3 regions of the Paucibacter sp. KCTC 42545 genome follow, and region 1 is predicted to be linked to each of the others. Evidence: riboswitches for the same ligand, from Rfam matches in the RefSeq annotation. Region 1 holds a riboswitch; each other region holds the start of a gene.
What was found. A riboswitch is a leader RNA that binds a small molecule or an ion and turns the genes downstream of it on or off. The one in region 1 is predicted to bind cyclic di-GMP.
Positions count from the first base shown of each region.

Region 1 (6,608 bases):
TTTTGCACATCCACGATCAGGTTCTGCCAACGGGCACGGCGCTCTTCTTCCCGGCCGAACAACTTAAGCGGCGTGATGGCACGCAGGGTTTCCAGGAAATGGGTGTTCTCTTTGGCGGCCACCACCAAGCGCTCGGCCGCGGCATCGCGGAAGGGTCGGTAGGCCACCCAGCGCAGGAGGCCGTAGGCTGCGACGGCTGTGACGGTGACCGCGCAAAGCGTAGGCGCATAGATCAGCATCATCACCAGCGCGGCCACGGCCATCAGGCCATCCAGCACCGCCTCAATGGCGGCCGTGGTCAAAGTCTTTTGAATGGCACTGACGGCGCCGAAGCGCGAGGTGATGTCGCCCAAGTGCCGCTTCTCAAGAAAGTCCACCGGCAAGCGCACCAGATGGGCGAACACGTTGCCCATCCATTGCAAGGACAAGGTCTGGCCCAAGACCATCACCATCCAAGACCGAGCCAGGCCGACGGCAGTCTGCACCACCAACAGCAAGCCGAAGCCGATCACCAGCACTGACAACAGATCGCGGTCTCCTGAGGTCAGCACATCATCCACCACCATCTGGTTGAACAAGGGTGCAAGAACAGCAAACAACTCCAGCACCACGGCCACGGCAAAGATTTGCAGGAGCGAACGTTTAAGGCCCATGACCTTGCCAGTCAAGGCTCGCAATGACACCTTTGGCGCCGGGGCTTGGGATTTGAACTCCGCATTGGGGCTCAACTCCAAAGCCACGCCGGTGAAATGGCGAGATATCTCGCCCATCGACAAGCGTCGTTCGCCAACAGCCGGATCGAGGATCACTGCGGCCTTGCCGCCGTGAAGGACTTTCTTGAGAACGATGAAATGATTCAGATCCCAGTGGAGGATGCAGGGGACCTGCAATTCGCCAAGCTCATGCAACTCAAGGCGCAATGGGCGCGAAGAAAAACCAAGGGCTGCGGCATGCGCAATCAAGTGCTGAAGGGTTGCGCCTTTGAGGCTGACAGGGAAGCGCCGGCGCAGATCTGCCAATTCATGATGCAGGCCATGGGCACTGCAAACCATAGACAAACTAGCTAGCCCACATTCCGCAGACTCAGATTGGAGAACAATTCTCATTGTTGTCGACAAATATAACGCCACATTCTTTCAATCAAATGCGACCTCGTGACTACCATTGAAGCCAAAAACAATGCACCACTGATCAGGCATTTGGAACGCTCTGACTCCAACTCTTGAAGGCCATATATTCTTCATAATTAATCAACAACTCAACCTTTAAGTCATACTATGGTGATATTTTTTCAAATACAAATGAACAAAAGCCATCGCCATTACAACAAGAAAGAATACTGGGCGCACATTCTCTAGAACGGCCGAATCCAACAAAGGCGAGACAGTGAAATTTGACCCAAATAAAATATCAAAAGAAATATTCATGCAAATATGCAGAATCGAGCATGACAATACTGATTTAGTTATTAAAAATACAACCCCCAGCGCCACAGCCCCAGGAAAAACTATCATGAAATTATCCGTAGGGTGCCCCAACGTGAACAAAACCGCAACAACAACCAAGCCAATTACTTCGCTAGAAAACATTTCCCCCATCAAAGGCTGCAGTACGCCTCGATTCAGCAACTCCTCTTGAAAGGCTTTAATCAACAAACCAACAAAAGAGGCCCACCAATATTCTGAAACCGGATTGAATGGATTAATGAGATTCGGTGAAATTTCCGCAACATTTTTGCCACTACAGGCCACTGCAACAACAAGAATAGCACTCGAATATACAAAAGAAATTAACAACGTCTCAAGCCAAAAAGGTTTAAGCAAGTCCCCAATCGAGATACCCCTGTTGACTCTCGCGAGAACGACCGCCAAAATTGCAGCTTCAACCAGAAAGAAAATTGATAATAAAAAATTCTCAGTCAACCATTCACGCGAACCAACGAACCCAAAAAATAGATGCTTCAATAATGAACCAATAATTTGACAGGCGGCCGCCAAAACAATTAGCAGCAAGAAATTTTCAAAAAACGCTCTGGCTTTATTCATTTGATTTTTTAAAAGCCGGAATGCAATGCACTCCGGCCTTGTTCTAAAGCACTTCTAAAATTTACTTACGGGTTGTCACTGGAAAGCATTTGAAGAACCTTCTTGCCGCCGCAATAGAGGCCAGCGATCACTGCATTTGCCTGCGACCATCCGACAGAGTCAACCATGCACTGAGTAAATGGCGACACATACGGTGCTCGACCTTCTGGAGTACCAGCCCAACTATCTCCACCTGACGCCAAATTCAATTCTTCGTTTTGCAAAATACGCATATACACCCTTTTTTTTGAGGATTTATTTGCCAATTGAAATCCCTCAATTTCAACCAACAATCCAGCCACTTTGGCCAAATGCTTTTCGACATTTTCGTCAACTTCCAATGTCTCTCTCAAGAATTTTTAGCCAGCCCCAATAGCCAGCCACAAAACAACCAACGACTTTATGCCGGACCCCATTCAAAAGCCACAGCCTGCCTCAGCAGCGGTACCTTGATACTCAAAAACCCAAATATATCGAGGCAGAGATTGGGATTAAATTTATCGATCCCTAAGAAAAATTCAATTTAGTCTATTCGTTACTCAGAATCGACTGTCGCATACTTTTCCGGCACAGTACATCTGCCGCCAACCGCACCCTAGACTGGCCCGAGGAGATTGCAATCGTGACCCCAGTGGCCGCCAGAAAAACACATAAAAATTTTCAGCCGTCATTTACTCTGCATTAACTAAATCAGTAGAATTTTTTAATCAAAACTCCTTGATTCAATCAAAATATCTTCGGCTGTTTCGTTTTGGCGCTTTGAGAAAATCATTCGCTATGGCTGAACCTATTTCCACCTCCGAGATCTTTGAAAAGACTCGAAGCGGCAAATACGGGTTCGAACAACCATTCCCATATTGCCCGGCGGTCCTGCATGACATCAGCATCAAGCGCCATTCCCGCCTTCAACGCTTGCGTATTGCCATAGGTGGTGACGTCCTGCTTTTTTAACTTCACACTAATTCGGTATAGGGGTTCATTGGCCTGCGCAGCGGCGAGCAAGGCCTGTCCCTGCCCGACAGGTAAATCCTGAGCAGCAATAGGGGTCTGGCTGATGCTTTGCACTTCGCCCTCAGCCATGCCGAACTTCTGATAGGGGTAGGCCGCATAGCGCAGCCAGACAACCTGGCCGGGTTTGACGAAACCCGCTGTTCGGCTCGGCGCGTAGAGTTGCGCCTCCAAGGTTGAGGCGCCTTGCTGCGCACTTTCTGGTATCAAGTTCACAAGTGTCTGCCCAGCCTGCACCGGCTGACCCAGATGAATGGTGATGGCGCTCACCCGGCCTGCCTGGGGTGCGGTGAGCGTCAATCCGCCGCGAGCATCGTTTTCGGTGAATTCCTGGCTGAGGCTAGCCAGCCCACGATCAATTTGAGCCAGGCTGGTGCTGCTACTGGTTTCGTTGTTGAGCAGTTCTGCTTTTGCCGCTTGAATGTCGCGCTGCAGGGCTGCCAAGCTTCGCTCGGCGTTGCGCTCCCGCAGTTGCACGTCCAGCAGCTCTTCTTGCTTCTGCTGCAGTTGCACGGCCGAAACAAAGCTGTCTTTCTCTAATTCGACGTAGCGGGTCAGACTCTTGGCCGCCAAGCCAGCTCGCAAACGGTTGGTTTCCAACTCAGCCTGAGCCTGACGCTCTTCGGCGGCCAAGCTGCGCAGTCGATCATTGAGGGCTTGCTGTCGTTGACGTTGCTGCTGTTGCGTCAGCATCCGCTCGGTTTCTAGCGTTTGCCGGCGCTGAGCCAAGGCCTGGGCGTTGAGGATTGCTGCATCACCAAGCGATGTTGTGCGCTCGCTTCGCAACCGCATCACCGGCTGACCCGCTGCGACCAGATCGCCTTCCTTGACCAGCAACTCAGTCACAACCCCGACTTGTGGGGCGCTGACGGTCAGCATCCCGGCCGTCGGCATCAACAAGCCCGGCAGCTTGGCCTTGCGGGTAACTTCACCACAGATGGCAAAGGTAACCAAGGCCAACGCCATGCTCAGCGAGATACCGGTGACCCATGCAAAACTGGGTGGCCGGCCAATGCGAATACTGCCGAGCCATTGAGCTTGGCTGGCCTGCATCACTTCTTGCCTGAACAACGCTTGCGTCAAAGCCATGCTCTCTGAACCCTCAAAGGATTCGAAGGCGGGCCGACTAACGCTGAGCTTGATGACGACCTGAGGAACTCAGACCGGCAACCCCGCTATCTTGCGAAGGTCCCGTGTTTAAAACGGAACCCTCCAACACCGGAGGCTTTGCGTCGCCGGCTCGCGCCGGGTTTGCGATTCAGGCCCTCCCCATTTGGGTATGAGCCTTGTCCTGATCGCAAAGAAGCCGAAGCAACTTTGCTGGCACTCCATGACTTTGCTCATGAACTGCTGACCGTGTGACAAATCTAACGGCAAAATCACGAACTCGCACTCCCCCATCTTGCAGGGGTAGCAACCCACCGGACTCTGTGCTAGGACTATTTACGGTTCTGTCGCAATAACAGCCAGCTGGCGCGGGCACTTGCGGGGTCAAATGCATACTGGGGCCGATTGTTGAAGTAGCGATTCTTGGATTAGTTCAGGTGATGAGGCGCAGCAGTTTCCCGATCATGTTGCTGGTTCCTAGTTTTCGAATTCGATACCGTAGATGAATTGGTCGAGCCTGCAAGATCAAGCGGCTCTCAGCAGTGCGAACCTGGCTAGACTTCGGTCGCTTCCCTTGCTTTGGCCCGTCGTTCACTGAACTCCGTGTAGCGTTCGCTGCTGATGCCTCGCCCCTCAATCGGCCCAGGCCCATTGCGCCCCCAATTCTGTAGCCAGAGTGGCATGGCATTCAGCATCCGATAGTCGATGCGCAACGCTACCACTGCATGCAATGGCTGTTGACACTGCATACACAAACTTAGATCCTCCACCCCAGGTTTGCCTTTAGCGGGCTGGATCATGTCCTGCACTAATTCGATAGGCACTTGACAATGCGGGCATTGCTCCTCAAGTAAACATCGATGCCAAGGACAGAAGACTAGCTCTCGCATGCGAGCGTACATATGGATGCAAGGAACCCTCGCTGTCTGAAGGCAAAGCGGGCAGAAACGATACCTACCGCGTCGGTAGTAAGGGTTGGGCAGCGTATATCCGAACTCTTTCTTCTTCCTAGAAAAATCAAAATAGATGCGCCCTGCTTCAAGCCCTTGAACCTGGGGCGAGGTAGCCCTTACTTTTCGGAAAGCAAAGTAATAGAAGCTGTCGAAGTCTTGTCGGAATGAGAACCCCAAATAGGTCGCGAATTCCTTGGCCGTGCACCCTTGCATCGCTGCGGCACGGGTGAACCAGGAATTCGGCGCCTCGTGTGGCTGCGCAAAAGGGACGTTGGCGAGCGCCGCCAACCGAGCGTCGAAATGTCGAAGGATTGGAATGGTCCAGCGAAAAGGCATAGCAAGAATGGGTGTCGGTTCAACATGTTGTGGCCTCGAGAACGCACAAGAAACCTAGGTGAATAAATCGAGTTGATGGTGAAAGGCAGGGCGCCTGTTACGCCAGCGGGCAGGTAGACCCATGGCATTTCGAAGGTGCCCGGCGGCAGTCCGATCAAAGGGCGTCACGCCGCGAAGCTGCTGCTCAGCCAAACTGCTAGTGCATCGTTGGACCTCACTTCGAGAGCCCCACATGAACCCAGTTGGCTCGGCCATCCTACGAATCGCCGTCGCGAGCACCTCATGCATGGCCGCACTGGTCAGCCATGACTCAACACTATTGAGCACTCGGCCCCGCAGCGCTGGTTGCCCCCCTCCGAATGCCAACAGAACTCGATAAGCACCGTCGGCGCTCAGGCCTTGCAGCAGGCTCAAGCCACCAAGGTCCGTGGCGCAAATGCCGGCACCTGCGCCTACCGCATCAGCGCACATTGCGGACCATCGAACTACGGCCGAGTCTGCAGGCATCATCTCGGCTGCGATGTAGTGGCCACAACTGCAGATGTCCACGGCCGGTCGATCTGGCGAAATCCCTCGACCGCAATAGCCGCAGTGATCGAGCAGAATTGTCCCGTGCAGATGGCAGGCCGCGTATGCGTTCAAGTCCCATTCGGCCCGGGCAAATCCCTGTTCTGACAGACACAGAGTGCAGACCTGTTGATGCGTTCCTCGAAGAGTCCAGTCGTCGCGCCATGCCTGGCCGAAAAGTTCGATCTCGCGCCACCGATCTCGATCAAGCCAACGAGGCAACCGGTGCTCAAACCATGCCTGTGGAACGCCAGTCAGCTGGGAAAAGGCGGCAGCCCCCTCAAACGGAATGTGTCGCCGCCCATGAGCCATCGTCTCGCTTGGCCGAGTTTCGGGTGATGACTTGGTGCGCTTCATCGATCAACAAGAGCCTGATCTTGTGGCGGCGCAAGGCATCCAAGGTCAAAGAGCGCTTGGCATCCAGGTTCGCATCATTGACCTTAAACAGTGGGTACTGCAATTGGCCAAGGATCTGCTGCACCACGGCGGCCAACGATCGCCCGCGTCGCAGACGGAGGTACAACACGCCAGACCCGCTTTCGGTCAGGTTATG
Region 1 is NZ_CP013692.1:4,621,050-4,627,657, reverse strand. Features, by position in the region: gene AT984_RS19785 (ABC transporter transmembrane domain-containing protein) at 1-653, opposite strand, end outside; partial or broken gene AT984_RS24020 (cysteine peptidase family C39 domain-containing protein) at 774-1,052, opposite strand; gene AT984_RS19775 (CPBP family intramembrane glutamic endopeptidase) at 1,266-2,045, opposite strand; gene AT984_RS23100 (hypothetical protein) at 2,111-2,425, opposite strand; gene AT984_RS19770 (HlyD family secretion protein) at 2,853-4,181, opposite strand; cyclic di-GMP riboswitch class I at 4,255-4,358, opposite strand; gene AT984_RS19760 (TniQ family protein) at 4,754-5,488, opposite strand; gene AT984_RS24015 (TniQ family protein) at 5,543-6,367, opposite strand; gene AT984_RS19755 (ATP-binding protein) at 6,336-6,608, opposite strand, start outside.

Region 2 (6,608 bases), 1.0 Mb from region 1:
GGCGCCACGGGATGGAGCTATGACATCGCCGTCAACACCTCCGCCGGCGTGATTGACTCGAGCCGGCCGCGCCTGCGCGCCACGGTGGACGAGTTCTTCCTCGGCCCCAAACTGGGCACCAACGCCAATGGCGTGGACATCTACGCGCCCGACACCAAGCGCTTGTTCAAGCCACTCACCGCCGCCGAGGTCGACAGCTTCAGCGACGCCAGCCTCAGCAATGACAAGTCTTGGACCCATAACCTCAGCGCCACCGCCAGCGGCGAGCTGACCCAATTGCCAGGCGGCCCGCTGCGTGCGGCGGTGCTGGCCGAAGCCGGCCAACAAGGCTTCCGCAACCAGGCCGATGCGCGCCTGGGCCAGGGCTATTTCTACAACACCAGCGAAGTGGCGACGGTGGAAGGTGAACGCAGCCGCTGGGCCGTGGGTGGAGAGCTGAACGCCCCCATCAGCAAGCTGCTGACGGCCAGCCTGGCCGGGCGCTATGACCAGTACCGCTTTGCCGGCCGCAGCGATGGCAGCTTCACCTACAACGCCGGCCTGGAGTTCCGCCCCGCGCCCGAAGTGCTGCTGCGCGGCCACCATGCCACCAGCTTCCGCGCGCCGGACATGAGCTATGTGTTCACGGCCAAGAGCCTGGGCTACTACTCCTCCTCAACGGACTACTACCGCTGCGCACAAAGCGGCCAAGCGCTGGACAAGTGCGATTTCGCCGATGTGTCGCCTGGCTTCAACTATGTGAAGACCGGCTCCAAGGACTTGAAGTCCGAGAAGGGCAAGAGCTGGGGCTTAGGCCTGGTGTGGCAGCCCAACGCGCAGTTCGATGCCTCGATCGATTTGTGGAAGATTGCCATCTCCGACCTCGTCACCGATCTGAGCCCGGACAAACTCTTGCGTGACGAAGCCGATTGCCGCGGCGGCGCGCAAAACATCCAGTCCCCCAGCTGCGTGGACGCGATTGCACGCGTACGGCGCAACCCGGCCGACGCGGTGGTCAAGCCGGGTGAGGTGAAGGAGATCTGGGTCAACCCGATCAACGCGGCATCGCAAAGCACTTATGGCTTCGACATCTCGGCCAAGTACGCCTTCAAGACCAGCCAGCTGGGCAACTTCGCGCTCAGCGCCAAGTACACCCAGGTGCAAAGCTATGTCTACCAACAGTTCGACGGCGACGATGGCGCCAACCAAGTCGGCAAGCTGGGCAGCAATTTCAGCGACTGGCCCAACAAGCTGATCACCACGGTGAGCTGGCAGATCGGCGACTGGCGCCACACGCTGACCGGCTCGCGCAACGGCCGCATCAATAGCGGCGATCAAAAGTCCTGGATCAATCCCTCCTGGAGCTTCAACCTCAGCAGCAATTACGCGCTGAACAAGAACACCAGCCTGAGCGTGATCGTCAACAACCTGAGCGGCGATATCCGCAAGGACGCCACGTCCGGTTGGCCCTACTACCCGGTGGGCTACTACCTGCCGCATGGCCGCCAAGCCTGGCTGGAGTTCAACCACCGCTTCGGCGCCTGAGGCGGCAGCGACTGAGTGGAACCCAAGAAGTTCTGCAAAGCTTTGCTGAACTTCTTGGTTCACGCCAGCGGCTGCATTTCCTACATTGAGCAGGCATCTTGATGGCTGATTTTCAGCAAGCTCCGCATCCACTCACGCAAAACACCTCGCCATGACAACACTCTCGCGCCGCCGCCTTGTCACCCTTGCAGCCACCGGTCTGCTGGCATGCGCTGGCTTGACCCAAGCCCAGGCTCAAACACAGCTGCTGAATGTCTCCTACGACCCGACGCGGGAGTTCTATCAAGAATTCAACGCCGCCTTCGCCAAGCAATGGCAGGCCAAGACGGGCGAGGCGCTGTCCATCAAGCAGTCGCACGGCGGCTCGGGCAAACAAGCGCGTTCGGTGATCGACGGCCTGCAAGCCGACGTCGTGACCCTGGCCCTGGCCTATGACATCGACGCCCTGCATGATCAAGCCAAGCTGATCCCGGCCGACTGGCAAAAACGCCTGCCCCATAACGCCAGCCCCTACACCTCCACCATCGTCTTCCTGGTGCGCAAGGGCAACCCAAAGAAAATCAACAACTGGCCCGACCTGGCGCGCTCGGGCATTGACATCGTCACGCCCAACCCCAAGACCTCGGGCGGCGCGCGCTGGAACTATCTGGCCGCCTGGGGCTATGCCCTCAAGCAGCCGGGCGGCAATGCCGACTCGGCCCGCGCCTTTGTCAAACGCATCTATGCCAATGCCAAGGTGCTGGACTCCGGCGCCCGCGGCTCCACCACCACTTTTGTGGAACGCGGCATCGGCGATGTGCTGATCGCCTGGGAGAACGAGGCCTATTTGGCCGTGAAGGAACTGGGGCCGAACAAGTTCGAAATCGTCACGCCCGAGTTGAGCATCCTGGCTGAGCCGCCGGTGGCCGTGGTCGACAAGGTGGTGGACAAACGCGGCACCCGCAAGCAGGCCGAGGCCTATCTGAACTATCTCTACACCCCGGAAGCTCAGGAGATCGCTGCCAAGAACTACTACCGGCCCCGTGACGCTCGCGTAGCGGCCAAATACGCCAAGCAGTTCGCCCCGGTGAAGCTGTTCACCATCGACGAGTTGTTCGGCGGCTGGCGCACCGCGCAGAAGACCCACTTCGACGATGGCGGCCAGTTCGACCAGATCTACACGCCGGGTGGGCGCTGAGCCTAGGGTGTCGACCTGAAGGACTTGGTCAAGAAGTCAGGCCCTTGCGGCCAATGAAAAACGCCTCGCAAGCGAACTTGCGAGGCGTTTTTTTACGCGAGAAGAAGCTGCGATTTACTGCGTCTTGAACAAGGCCACGGAATCCACCATGCCCTGGGCTTGCAGCTCCAGGCTGCAGGCCGCAGCGGCCATTTCTTCCACCAGCGCGGCGTTCTGCTGCGTTGATTGATCCATCTGGCTGACGGCCAGGTCAACATGGCGAACGCCGGTGGCCTGCTCGCGGCTGGCGCTGCGGATGTCATTCATGATGCGCGTCACATGGCCGATGCTGGCCACCACCTCGGTCATGGTGCTGCCGGCCTGGTCAACCAAAACGCTGCCGCGCTCAACCCGGCTGGCGCTGTCCGTGATCAGGCCCTTGATCTCCTTGGCGGCCTCGGCGCAGCGGCCGGCCAGGCTGCGCACCTCGGTCGCCACGACGCTGAAACCACGCCCGGCCTCACCCGCCCGCGCCGCTTCCACCGCCGCATTCAGGGCCAGGATATTGGTCTGGAAGGCGATGCCGTCGATCACCGAGGTGATGTCTTCAATCCGCTGGCTGGACTTGGCGATATCGCGCATGGTGTCCACCACCTGCGACACCACCTCACCGCCCTTGCTTGCCACGGCGCTGGCGCCTTCGGCCAAGGCGTTTGCCTTGTGCGCATAGTCCACGTTCTGCTGCACCGTGCCGCTGAGCTGGCGCATCGACGCTGAGGTTTGCTCCAGCGCGCTGGCCTGGCTTTCGGTGCGGGCCGAGAGGTCTTGATTGCCGCTGGCAATCTGGGCGCAGGCGGTCGCCACGCTATTGGCGTTCTCGCGCGCCGAGTCAACCACGGTGCTCAGATTCTCACCAATGCGATTCATGGCCGTGACCAGGGCACCGATCTCATCGCCGCGCTTCACATCCAAGCGAACGGTAAGGTCGCCGGTGGCCAGATGCTCGGCCATGCCCTGCACTTGCGCCAAGGGCCGGCTGACCATGCGGCGCAGCATGAAGTAGGAGATCATGCCCATACCGAAGACCAAGAGCAGTGCCACGGCGGCATAGTCATTGCGCTGGGCGCGAATCTCGGCGGTGTATTCGTCCACATAGGTGCCGCCGGCAATGACCCAGTTCCAGGCCTTGAAATGGGTGAAGGCCACTTCCTTTTCACGCGCGGTCGTCTCGCCGCGCTCCTTGTTCAGGTAGCCATAGCTGATCGAGCCGGACTTCTTCTCCAGGATTTCCTTGATGAACTCGCGCCCATCGGCATCCTTCAGATCGAGCTGGTTCTTACCTTCAACCGTCGGGTGCACCACCATATTGCCGAAGGACTTGCCGGGGCGCGCATCGAGCACGAAGAAGTAGCCGGTGTCGCCGATCTTCATATCGCGGATGGTGGCCTTCAGCGTCGTCACATAGGCGGTGAAGTCCAGGCCGACAAAGCTCAGGCCGATGGTTTGGCCGGCCTCGTTGCGGATCGGGTCATAGCGCGTCATGTACTGGCGGCCGAACAGCGTGGCCACACCCACAAAGCTCTCACCCGCAGTGACGGCCTTGTAGCCCGGATGCTCACGGTCCAGCAAGGTGCCGACGGCGCGTTCCGCCTTTTCATTCTTCAAAGAGGTGGCGATGCGGACAAAGTCCTCCCCCGTCTTGGCAAACACCGTGGCCACAGCACCGGTGGTTTCGGTAAACGGATCCACAAAGCTGAAGTCGAGATTGATCGTCTTGCCGTTCAAGGCCAGGACCGGCGTGGCGCGCCCCTTGATCTCGACCGTGCTGTCGCGCAGCTCCATCGAGCCCTTCATGGTGGCCTGGAAAGCCTTGCTCAGGGAGTTGGTGCGCTCGCGGATGTCTTGGTCGGAGGCCTCCATCAGCTTGACCAGCAGCTGCGTCTTTTGTTCCACCTCGGCGAATGCGTGCGATTCAATGATGCGACCGCTGGAGTAGCTGGCCGCCATCACAAACAAGGCCAGCACGGCGGCGATCAAAACAAAATTTGCCAGCGACAGCTTGCTGCCCACGCTGGATCGGGCGAACCAATTCATCTTCATTCGTACTGCTTTCAAGGTTTTCAAACAATGAACTGCCTCGAAAGCCTGCCCGCTGGCCCTTCTGACAATTCCACGCTCAGGCACGACGAAGCAGTCCGCCCTGGCGCAATGCCAGGCAGTGAGGGACCAACTCGAGGTGAGCAAGCGCGCGTTGGCGCACCCGCCGGAGTGAACCGGGCAGTTGCGCCACATGTGTCGATACGCGACTTGAAAGGCGGAACGCTGCGAGCGATGAAAAGCTCAGCAAGCGCCAAGCGGCCGGGCAGCCGCCATGACCCGGGCCTAGAGAGAGTGGACCGAGGCAGCCCCGCTATCGTTTCCCGCTAAGGAAGTAGACCGGAGGCTTTGTGACCCCGCCTTTCGAACGGGTGTACCGATAGCAACTATTATCAAACCGAGACTTGTGTTTAATCAAGTCATCGCGACACATTCACTGGCATGGCGTGCATTTGTCCACGCGCCAGAAACAGCATGGCAAGCGCCCGCAGGCAAGAACGGGCCAATTCAGGCCCGCTCTATCCCAATCAAGGCAAAAGCCCCTGCCGAAGGGCCACTACCGCCTCAGCCGCACTGCCCCACATAGCCACAGGCGGTGCAGAAATCGCACCCGTCCTTGTGGATCATGGTGGCATTGCCGCATTCCGGGCAGGGCTTGCCGGCCATGGCGGGCACGGTGTTGCCGCTGACCGCCTTGGCCTGAGGCGCTTGCAGCAAGCCCATCTCAACATGCGGCATGCCTTGCTCATCCAGCACGCCCAGCATGGCGTAGCGGTGGATGATCAGGCGCGCCACATAGGCCACGGTAGAAGGCCAGATCTGCTGGCGGCGCTCACCCGAGAGCGTGGGCACCGGGGCCATGAAATGGCCCAGCGGCTCGCCCACGTTGAGCAGCTTGCGCAGCTTCATGCCGATCCAGGCTGGGTCCATCACCCGCATGTCCAGGCTCAGCAGGCGCGCCATGCCGTCCAGCGCTTTCGGGTAATTGCCCGAGAAGCCCATGGCGCAAGGGCGCGTTACCACCCCGCCATCGGGCGTGGGCAGGCTGACCTCTTTCAGGGTCAATGTAAATTGCTCGTTAGTCGCCGGGTTGTCGACGTCCACCGCCCAGGCCAGGGTGCCCATGGTGCTGGTGCGCGGCTCTTCGCGGCTGAACATGGCGTCCAGCACCGGGGTGGCGCCGCCTTCGGCCAGGGCACCAAGCTGCTCGCAACGCCAGCGGATCACGGCGGCCGTGGCGGCCACCACGCCGGGGAAGAGGCGCGGCTCGCCGCCAGGGGGCATGGGCATTTCAAACGCACGCTCTTCGGCCACGGTGGCCAAGGCATCAAGCTTCAAGCGCAGCCAGGCAGCGTCATTGGTGCGCAGATCCATCGACAAGGTCTTGGCCACAGCGGCTAGGCCGCGCGGCTGCTCGGCGCCATTCACCCAGACCTCGAAAGGCAGGTTCTTGCCAAATAGGCCGGCGTCGGGGCCAACTGCGGGCAGTTCGCCGACGAAAAGCGCGAAGTCGCCATGCGGATGGCGGATCATGTAGCTCCAGGCCGGGTTGCCGCCGGGCAACTCGGGCCGGCTGGGCCAGCGCAGCGAGGCCAGCACGGCATTGGGCAGGCGCGTGACCAACATGCGCTGGTTGCTGCCATCGGCACTGCTCACCGGCTTGAGGGGCTCGGGCTCGGTCACCGCCGGGGCCGCGTCCACGCTCAGCACCGAACCGAGCACGCTATTGGGCCGGTAAGTGGCCAAGCCCTTGAGCCCCGCCTTCCAGGCCTGGTGGTAGAGATTCTGGAACTCGGTGTAGGGGTAGTCCACCGGCACATTGACGGTCTTG
Region 2 is NZ_CP013692.1:3,587,019-3,593,626, forward strand. Features, by position in the region: gene AT984_RS15530 (TonB-dependent receptor domain-containing protein) at 1-1,524, shown strand, start outside; gene AT984_RS15535 (sulfate ABC transporter substrate-binding protein) at 1,676-2,701, shown strand; gene AT984_RS15540 (methyl-accepting chemotaxis protein) at 2,816-4,780, opposite strand; cyclic di-GMP riboswitch class I at 5,078-5,165, opposite strand; gene AT984_RS15545 (adenosylcobalamin-dependent ribonucleoside-diphosphate reductase) at 5,342-6,608, opposite strand, start outside.
Region 2: it holds a riboswitch for cyclic di-GMP, as region 1 does, so the genes downstream of both, AT984_RS15540 (methyl-accepting chemotaxis protein) here and AT984_RS19770 (HlyD family secretion protein) in region 1, are expected to answer to the same signal.

Region 3 (6,608 bases), 1.5 Mb from region 1:
TTGCTGGCTGTGATTACGCCCCACGCGCCGGTGGCGAAGACCGGAAGGCCGCCATTTGAGCTGCAGACGATGCTGAGGATTCACTTCATGCAGCAGTGGTTTGGCTTGAGCGACATGGCCATGGAAGAGGCGCTGTTCGATGTGGCGCTGTACCGGGAGTTCGCGGGCCTGGGCCGAATGAGCCGGATGCCTGATCGTGTCAGCATCCTGCGCTTTCGGCACCTGCTGGAGAAGCACGAGCTGAGCCAGAAAATGCTCGAGGAGGTGAATGCCACGCTGGCAGCCAAGGGGCTGATGCTCAAGGAAGGCACGGCGGTCGACGCCGCGCTGATTGCCGCGCCGAGTTCGACCAAGAACAAGGACGGCAAGCGCGACCCCGAGATGCATCAAACCAAGAAGGGCAACCAATGGCACTTTGGCATGAAGGCACACATCGGCGTCGATGCTGAATCCGGGCTGGTGCACACGGTCGTGGGCACGGCGGCCAACGTCAGCGATGTGACCCAAGCACACGCGCTGGTGCATGGCCAAGAGAGCGATGTCTTCGCCGATGCCGGCTACCAGGGCGCCGACAAGCGCGACGATGCCAAGGACATTCAGGCCTCCTGGCACGTGGCCATGCGGCCCGGCAAGCGGCGCGCGCTGGACAAGACGCGCGCCAGCCATCAGCTCATCGACCAACTGGAGAAGCTCAAGGCCAGCATTCGAGCCAAGGTCGAACACCCGTTCCGCGTGGTCAAGCGCCAGTTCGGCCATGTGAAGGTACGCTATCGCGGCCTGGCCAAGAACACGGCGCAACTGGTCACGCTGTTTGCGCTGAGCAATCTGTGGATGGCCAGGAAACGGATATTGCAGGCGGCGCAGGCATGAGTGCGTCTGCAACGCGCAAAACCACAGGACCCCGGCCTGAATTCGGTCGCCAAGGACCGCATGTTCTGTTGGCGCCGACCGAATATTGAGCCACCGGGGATGCGGACAAAAACTTGGACTGGTTAACACCCGCCAGACCCGCTTGTGGTTCCATGGCCGACCATCCAGGCGCAGACGGTCAAAGCACTTCCAGAATCCCCAGCGACCGTTGCGCTCGACGATGCCGTTGAGCGCATCAATGACCTCGGCATCCTTCTCCTGTGGCAACGGTGGCACCTTGTAGTACGCCGCCCGTGACAAGCCCGCGGCGTGGCAGGCTCGCGTGATCGACAAGCGGTGCTCGGTCACCATGACCTCGACCGCCTGCCGCTTCACGGACGGCGTCAGAATTTTTTTGACAGTACGTCCTTGATCGCGGCATTCTCCAATGCCAAGTCCGCGTACATGCGCTTGAGCCGCGCGTTCTCTGTCTCCAGCTCGCGCATGCGCGTCAGGTCCGACACCGTCGCGCCCGCGTACTTGCACTTCCACGCGTAATACGTCGGCGCGCTGATGGCGTGCTTACGGCACACCTCCGCCACAGGCATGCCTGCCTCGCCTTCTTTGAGGATCGCCACGATCTGGCTCTCCGTGAACTTGCTCTTCCTCATGGGCCTCTTCCTTTCGGGTTGGGCCGCATTCTCTGATTTCAGTTGTCTACTTGGTGGGGGAGCTTACGCGACCTCGCTAAGTTACCGTTCCTTGGATTGAGTGTCGCTTTATCACATGGCGACATATTCTGATACCCCCTCGATGTAGGGCCTACCAAGTTTTCAGTTCGAAAGTTAGATTGCTCGCCAGATCAGCATTTCATGAACAAAGTCATGGATTGCCAACAAAGTTGCATTGGCAGCTTTGGAATCAAGACAAGGCCGACGCCTCTTAGGGCAGGTCTTAATCGCAAACCCGGCGCGAGCCGGCGACGCAAAGCCTCCGGTGTTGGAGGGTTCCGTTTTAAACACGGGACCTTCGCAAGATAGCGGGGTTGCCGGTCTGAGTTCCTCAGGTCGTCATCAAGCTCAGCGTTAGTCGGCCCGCTTTCGAATCCTTTGAGGGTTCAGAGAGCATGGCTTTGACGCAAGCGTTGTTCAGGGAAGAGGTGATGGAGGCCAGCCAAGCTCAATGGCTCGGCAGCATTCGCATTGGCCGGCCACCCAGTTTTGCATGGGTCACCGGTATCTCGCTGAGCATGGCAGTGGCCTTGGTGAGCTACGCCATCTGGGGTGAAGTGACCCGCAAGGCCAAGCTGCCAGGGTTGCTGATGCCGACGGCCGGCATGTTGACTGTGAGTGCGCCGCAGGCTGGCGTCTTGACGGAGGTGCTGGTTCATGAGGGTGAACTGGTGCAAGCCGGGCAGGTGTTGATGCGCTTGAAGAGTGAGCGCAACACTCCCTTGGGCGATGCTGCCACCCTCAACGCCCAAGCCTTGGCCCAACGCCGTGCCAGCTTGGACACCGAACGCTTGTTGACGCAACAGCAGCAACGCCAGCGTCAAGACGCTTTGAATGACCGGCTGCGCAGTCTGGCCGCCGAGGAACGCCAAGCGCAAGGCGAGCTGGATGCAAACCGCCTGCGCGCTGACTTGGCCGCCAAGAGCTTGGCCCGTTACACCGAACTAGAGAAAGAAAGCTTTGTCTCCGCCGTGCAATTGCAGCAAAAGCAGGAAGAGTTGCTGGATGTACAACTGCGCGAGCGCAATGCCGAGCGAAGCCTAGCAGCCTTGCAAAGAGGCATTCAAGCCACTCGCGCCGAAATGCTCAACAACGAAACTGCCAGCCACACCAACCTGGCTCAGGTGGATCGCGGACTGGCCAGCCTCAGCCAAGAGACCACAGAAAACGACGCTCGGGGTGGACTGACGCTGATGGCCTCCCAGGCAGGCCGAGTCACTGCGCTCGACATTCACCCTGGTCAAGCTGTGCAAGCAGGTCAAACCTTGCTGAGCTTGGTGCCAGAAAGTAAAGGACACGCAAATTCAGAGTTGGAAGCCCAACTTTACGCCCCCAGCCGAACGGCAGGCTTTGTAAAGCCCGGTCAGTCCGTTTGGCTGCGTTACGCGGCGTACCCCTACCAAAAGTTCGGAATGGCAGAAGGTGCAGTGAAAAGCATCAGCCAGACGCCGATTGCCGCGCAGGATTTACCAGTTGGTCAGGGCCAGGCGCTCATGGCGGCGGCGCAGACAAATGAGCCGCTTTATCGAATCAGCGTGAAGTTAAAAAAGCAAGAAATCAAAACCTATGGCAGCACTCAGGTGCTCAAAGTCGGCATGGCCCTCGAAGCGGATGTGACCCAGGACAAAAGAGCAATCTGGGAATGGATATTAGAGCCGCTACTTACGTTGAAATGAAATCACCAAAGAATACCGCAACCAGAATCGGGAGTCCCGACCGACCTTTCGGGAAATCATTGGAGACCCTATGAGGAAGCTCACCACCGTAGAACTTGATTCAGTTTCTGGAACAGGAACAATCACACTTGAAAACGTCCAGCTAGTTCGCCCTATCGAGCCTACAGGCATAGCCCCCCTGGTGTTGGCAGAATTGCAAAATGAATTCAGAAACTATGACCTATATGAGACCAAAGTATACAGAAAATTAATTATGAGCGAAATTCCGGCATCATGGAATCTAGGTAATGCGCTAGGGCTGAATGGGAGTACCATAAACATCTCAAATTCAAGCATAAAATTATCCGCAGCCTATGATGCGCAAAGCAGACTCTCACATTCAACTACGTGGCAAGAAGTAGAACCCCAGGAACCCAAATCCCTTGATAAAACCTGAAATAGTTGCTCATTAACAACCATTTATATTTCCAGAATATCTGGAGGCGGAATTCCTGACTGCGTCTTCAGGAAAAGGAGAGCTATGAGAAGCGTATCGACACATGAACTAAGCTACGTTAGCGGAGCTGGTAATGGCCTTGACAATGGCACCGTTCTGCTGGTCAAGCCAGTCGAACCAGTTCAATTAGAAAGAGTGGTAATTGAAGGCGTCCGAAGTTTTTGCCCCCCAGGATTTACCTATGGAACAAACACGGATCATACGCTAGTGATGAACGACGTCCCCTCCGCGTGGGAAGTTGAAGGGTCGGGGGGGCTCAACGGTAAAGTTGTTGCTTTTGGAGATGCCAGCTTCAAACTAGCTGTTACATACGACTCAGCCAAACAAACAATGACAGTGTATTGTAAAGCGATTCGACCTGTGCCCCCGCGTGGCACCCAGATTCCTTGAGATGGTCTAAAGGTTGGGCGCCGACGCGCGCCCAATTTTTATAGCCAGGCATGGCCTTAAACAGCCACCAAGTTTCTTAACTGGTAACTAATTGCGATCATGAGACGTTGCATCTTTCTAGTCTTGATCTATTGTTTCTTGATTTCTTGCAATGCGCAAACAATTCAACAAAGCCAACAACTAATTACATACAAAATTAGTGATGGCGTGGGAATTTGGGAGCAGCCCGGCCACAAACTCGGAACTATCCTTTTTGTCCCCGGCAGCGATGGAATGGAGGCTAGTTTTTATTGCTTTAAAAACAATTTTTGTCAATTCAAAGAAGATCGACTTATTGATCCACTCATAGTAACTTTACTAGAGCAGGGTTGGCGCGTCGCAAGTTTCAGTTTTGGCGGGATTAAATCAATACAGAATTGTCTCGCAGAAAATTCACAACAGCTCGAAAAGTGGAAATATATTCAAGAAATTTGCCTACAGAAAAGTGACTTCGAAAAACAAACGCTTATTGACTTTGAATTCGACACGGCAGAGGCTATTCGGCTAATCGAGGAAAGATTTGCAGGCCCCCTTCTTTTGGTCGGCGACTCACTAGGCGGCTTCCTCGCATCAAAAATAATCAGTCAAAAAAGGGCAAAAATCGATGCGTTTATCGGAATAGCCTCACCGACAAAAAGCTTGCAAGATACGATTCTCTATCAAAAGAATTACCCTGCAATATTTCATGCGGTTAATGAACTGATAAGAAGCAACAAACAGGGTCGGATATTCAGTCGCATCGAAATTTACAACACAGCAAAAGCGGCCGATCCAGGAGAAGTCGATGAATTTGAAGCCCAAGTATTGAACGCAATTCAACCCGCTGGCGATAAATACACGAAAGAATTTTTTGATATCGTACAAGGCTGGTTCATCAGTCGAAGAATGGATAAAATGAAATCTACAATGACAGAGGATTGGCCGGAAAATTTAATATTTACAGGGACGGAATATCAAAAACGCAGATATCTACAGTGGAGCACAGACACAACGCCCATTTCTGACCGGTTGAGCACTTTTGAAGGCCCAGTATTTTTTGTGCATGGCAGCTTGGATTGGCTCGCAGAGCCTCCATCAAAGGACCTTTGCAACGAAATATTTCCTAGATCACGATATGCGCCGTGCGAGGTAAGAATTATTGAAAACAGTCTTCACGGGGGCAGAACATCTAACCTTGATGAGGCTTTGCGCTGGACACGGGAAATACTTGAGGTTGTCAATAAATCAGCGCAATGGATAAGCCACAAATAAGCGAGAACCGCGTGACCATTCATTAAATTATGGCTATAAAAGTAGTACTGCAAAGCACCTCGTCAGAATGCGCATTGGCAAGTCTTGCCATGATTAGCTACGCTCACGGGCTAAATCTAGATCTTGCTGAGTTGCGGCGTCGCTTTTCAGTCAGCATCAAAGGTGCCACACTTCAACAACTGATTGCCCATGCGGCAGTGCTAGGCTTTTCCTCGAGACCCATCCGTCTCGAACTAGATGAACTTCATGAGTTACAAACACCCTGCATTCTCCATTGGGATTTAAACCATTTCGTTGTACTCAAGAAGGTCACGCGATCTGGCAAAGCCGTCATAATTTTGGATCCTGCAGTAGGCGAGCGTCGCCTGAGTATGATTGAGGTTTCTCGCCACTTTACTGGCGTGGCTTTGGAGTTGAGCCCAAATGCAGAGTTCAAGTCCCAAGCCCCGGCGAAGCAAGTGTCATTGAGTGCGCTGACAGGAAAAGTTTCAGGCCTTAAACGATCGCTATTCCAAATCTTCGCGGTGACCGTGGTGCTGGAAATGTTTGTGATTGTTGCCCCGCTGTTTAATCAGATGGTAGTTGACGATGTACTAACGTCAGGGGACAGAAACATGCTCGGGGTGCTAGTCATTGGTTTTGGCCTGCTCTTGCTAGTGCAACCGGCGATTGGCTTAGCCCGTTCTTGGATGGTGATGGTTCTAGGCCAAACTCTCTCACTGCAATGGACTGGAAACGTGTTTTCTCACCTGGTGCGTCTGCCAGTCGACTTCTTTGAGAAACGCAACCTCGGCGATATCACGTCGCGATTTGGTTCAGTCGGGGCAATTCAACATACCCTGACCACAGCAGTGATTGAGGCAGTGCTGGACGGTCTAATGGCTTTGGCTGCCTTGGTAATGATGTTGATCTATGCACCAACCTTGTGCGCGTTGACAGTGACCGCTGTCGCAGCCTACGGCCTCCTGCGCTGGGCGGCCTACCGGCCCTTCCGTGACGCAGCCGCCGTGCGCCTGGTGGTCGCCGCCAAAGAGAACACCCATTTTCTGGAAACCCTGCGCGCCATCACCCCGCTCAAACTATTCGGACGGGAAGAAGAGCGCCGCGCCCGTTGGCAGAACCTGATCGTGGATGTGCAAAACCGCGATGTGCGCACGGCCAAGATGAGCATTGGCT
Region 3 is NZ_CP013692.1:980,149-986,756, forward strand. Features, by position in the region: gene AT984_RS04290 (IS5 family transposase) at 1-870, shown strand, start outside; partial or broken gene AT984_RS23415 (transposase) at 997-1,520, opposite strand; cyclic di-GMP riboswitch class I at 1,799-1,902, shown strand; partial or broken gene AT984_RS23925 (biotin/lipoyl-binding protein) at 2,186-2,269, shown strand; gene AT984_RS04300 (HlyD family secretion protein) at 2,357-3,256, shown strand; gene AT984_RS22805 (hypothetical protein) at 3,327-3,692, shown strand; gene AT984_RS22810 (hypothetical protein) at 4,281-5,432, shown strand; gene AT984_RS04310 (peptidase domain-containing ABC transporter) at 5,462-6,608, shown strand, end outside.
Region 3: it holds a riboswitch for cyclic di-GMP, as region 1 does, so the genes downstream of both, AT984_RS23925 (biotin/lipoyl-binding protein) here and AT984_RS19770 (HlyD family secretion protein) in region 1, are expected to answer to the same signal.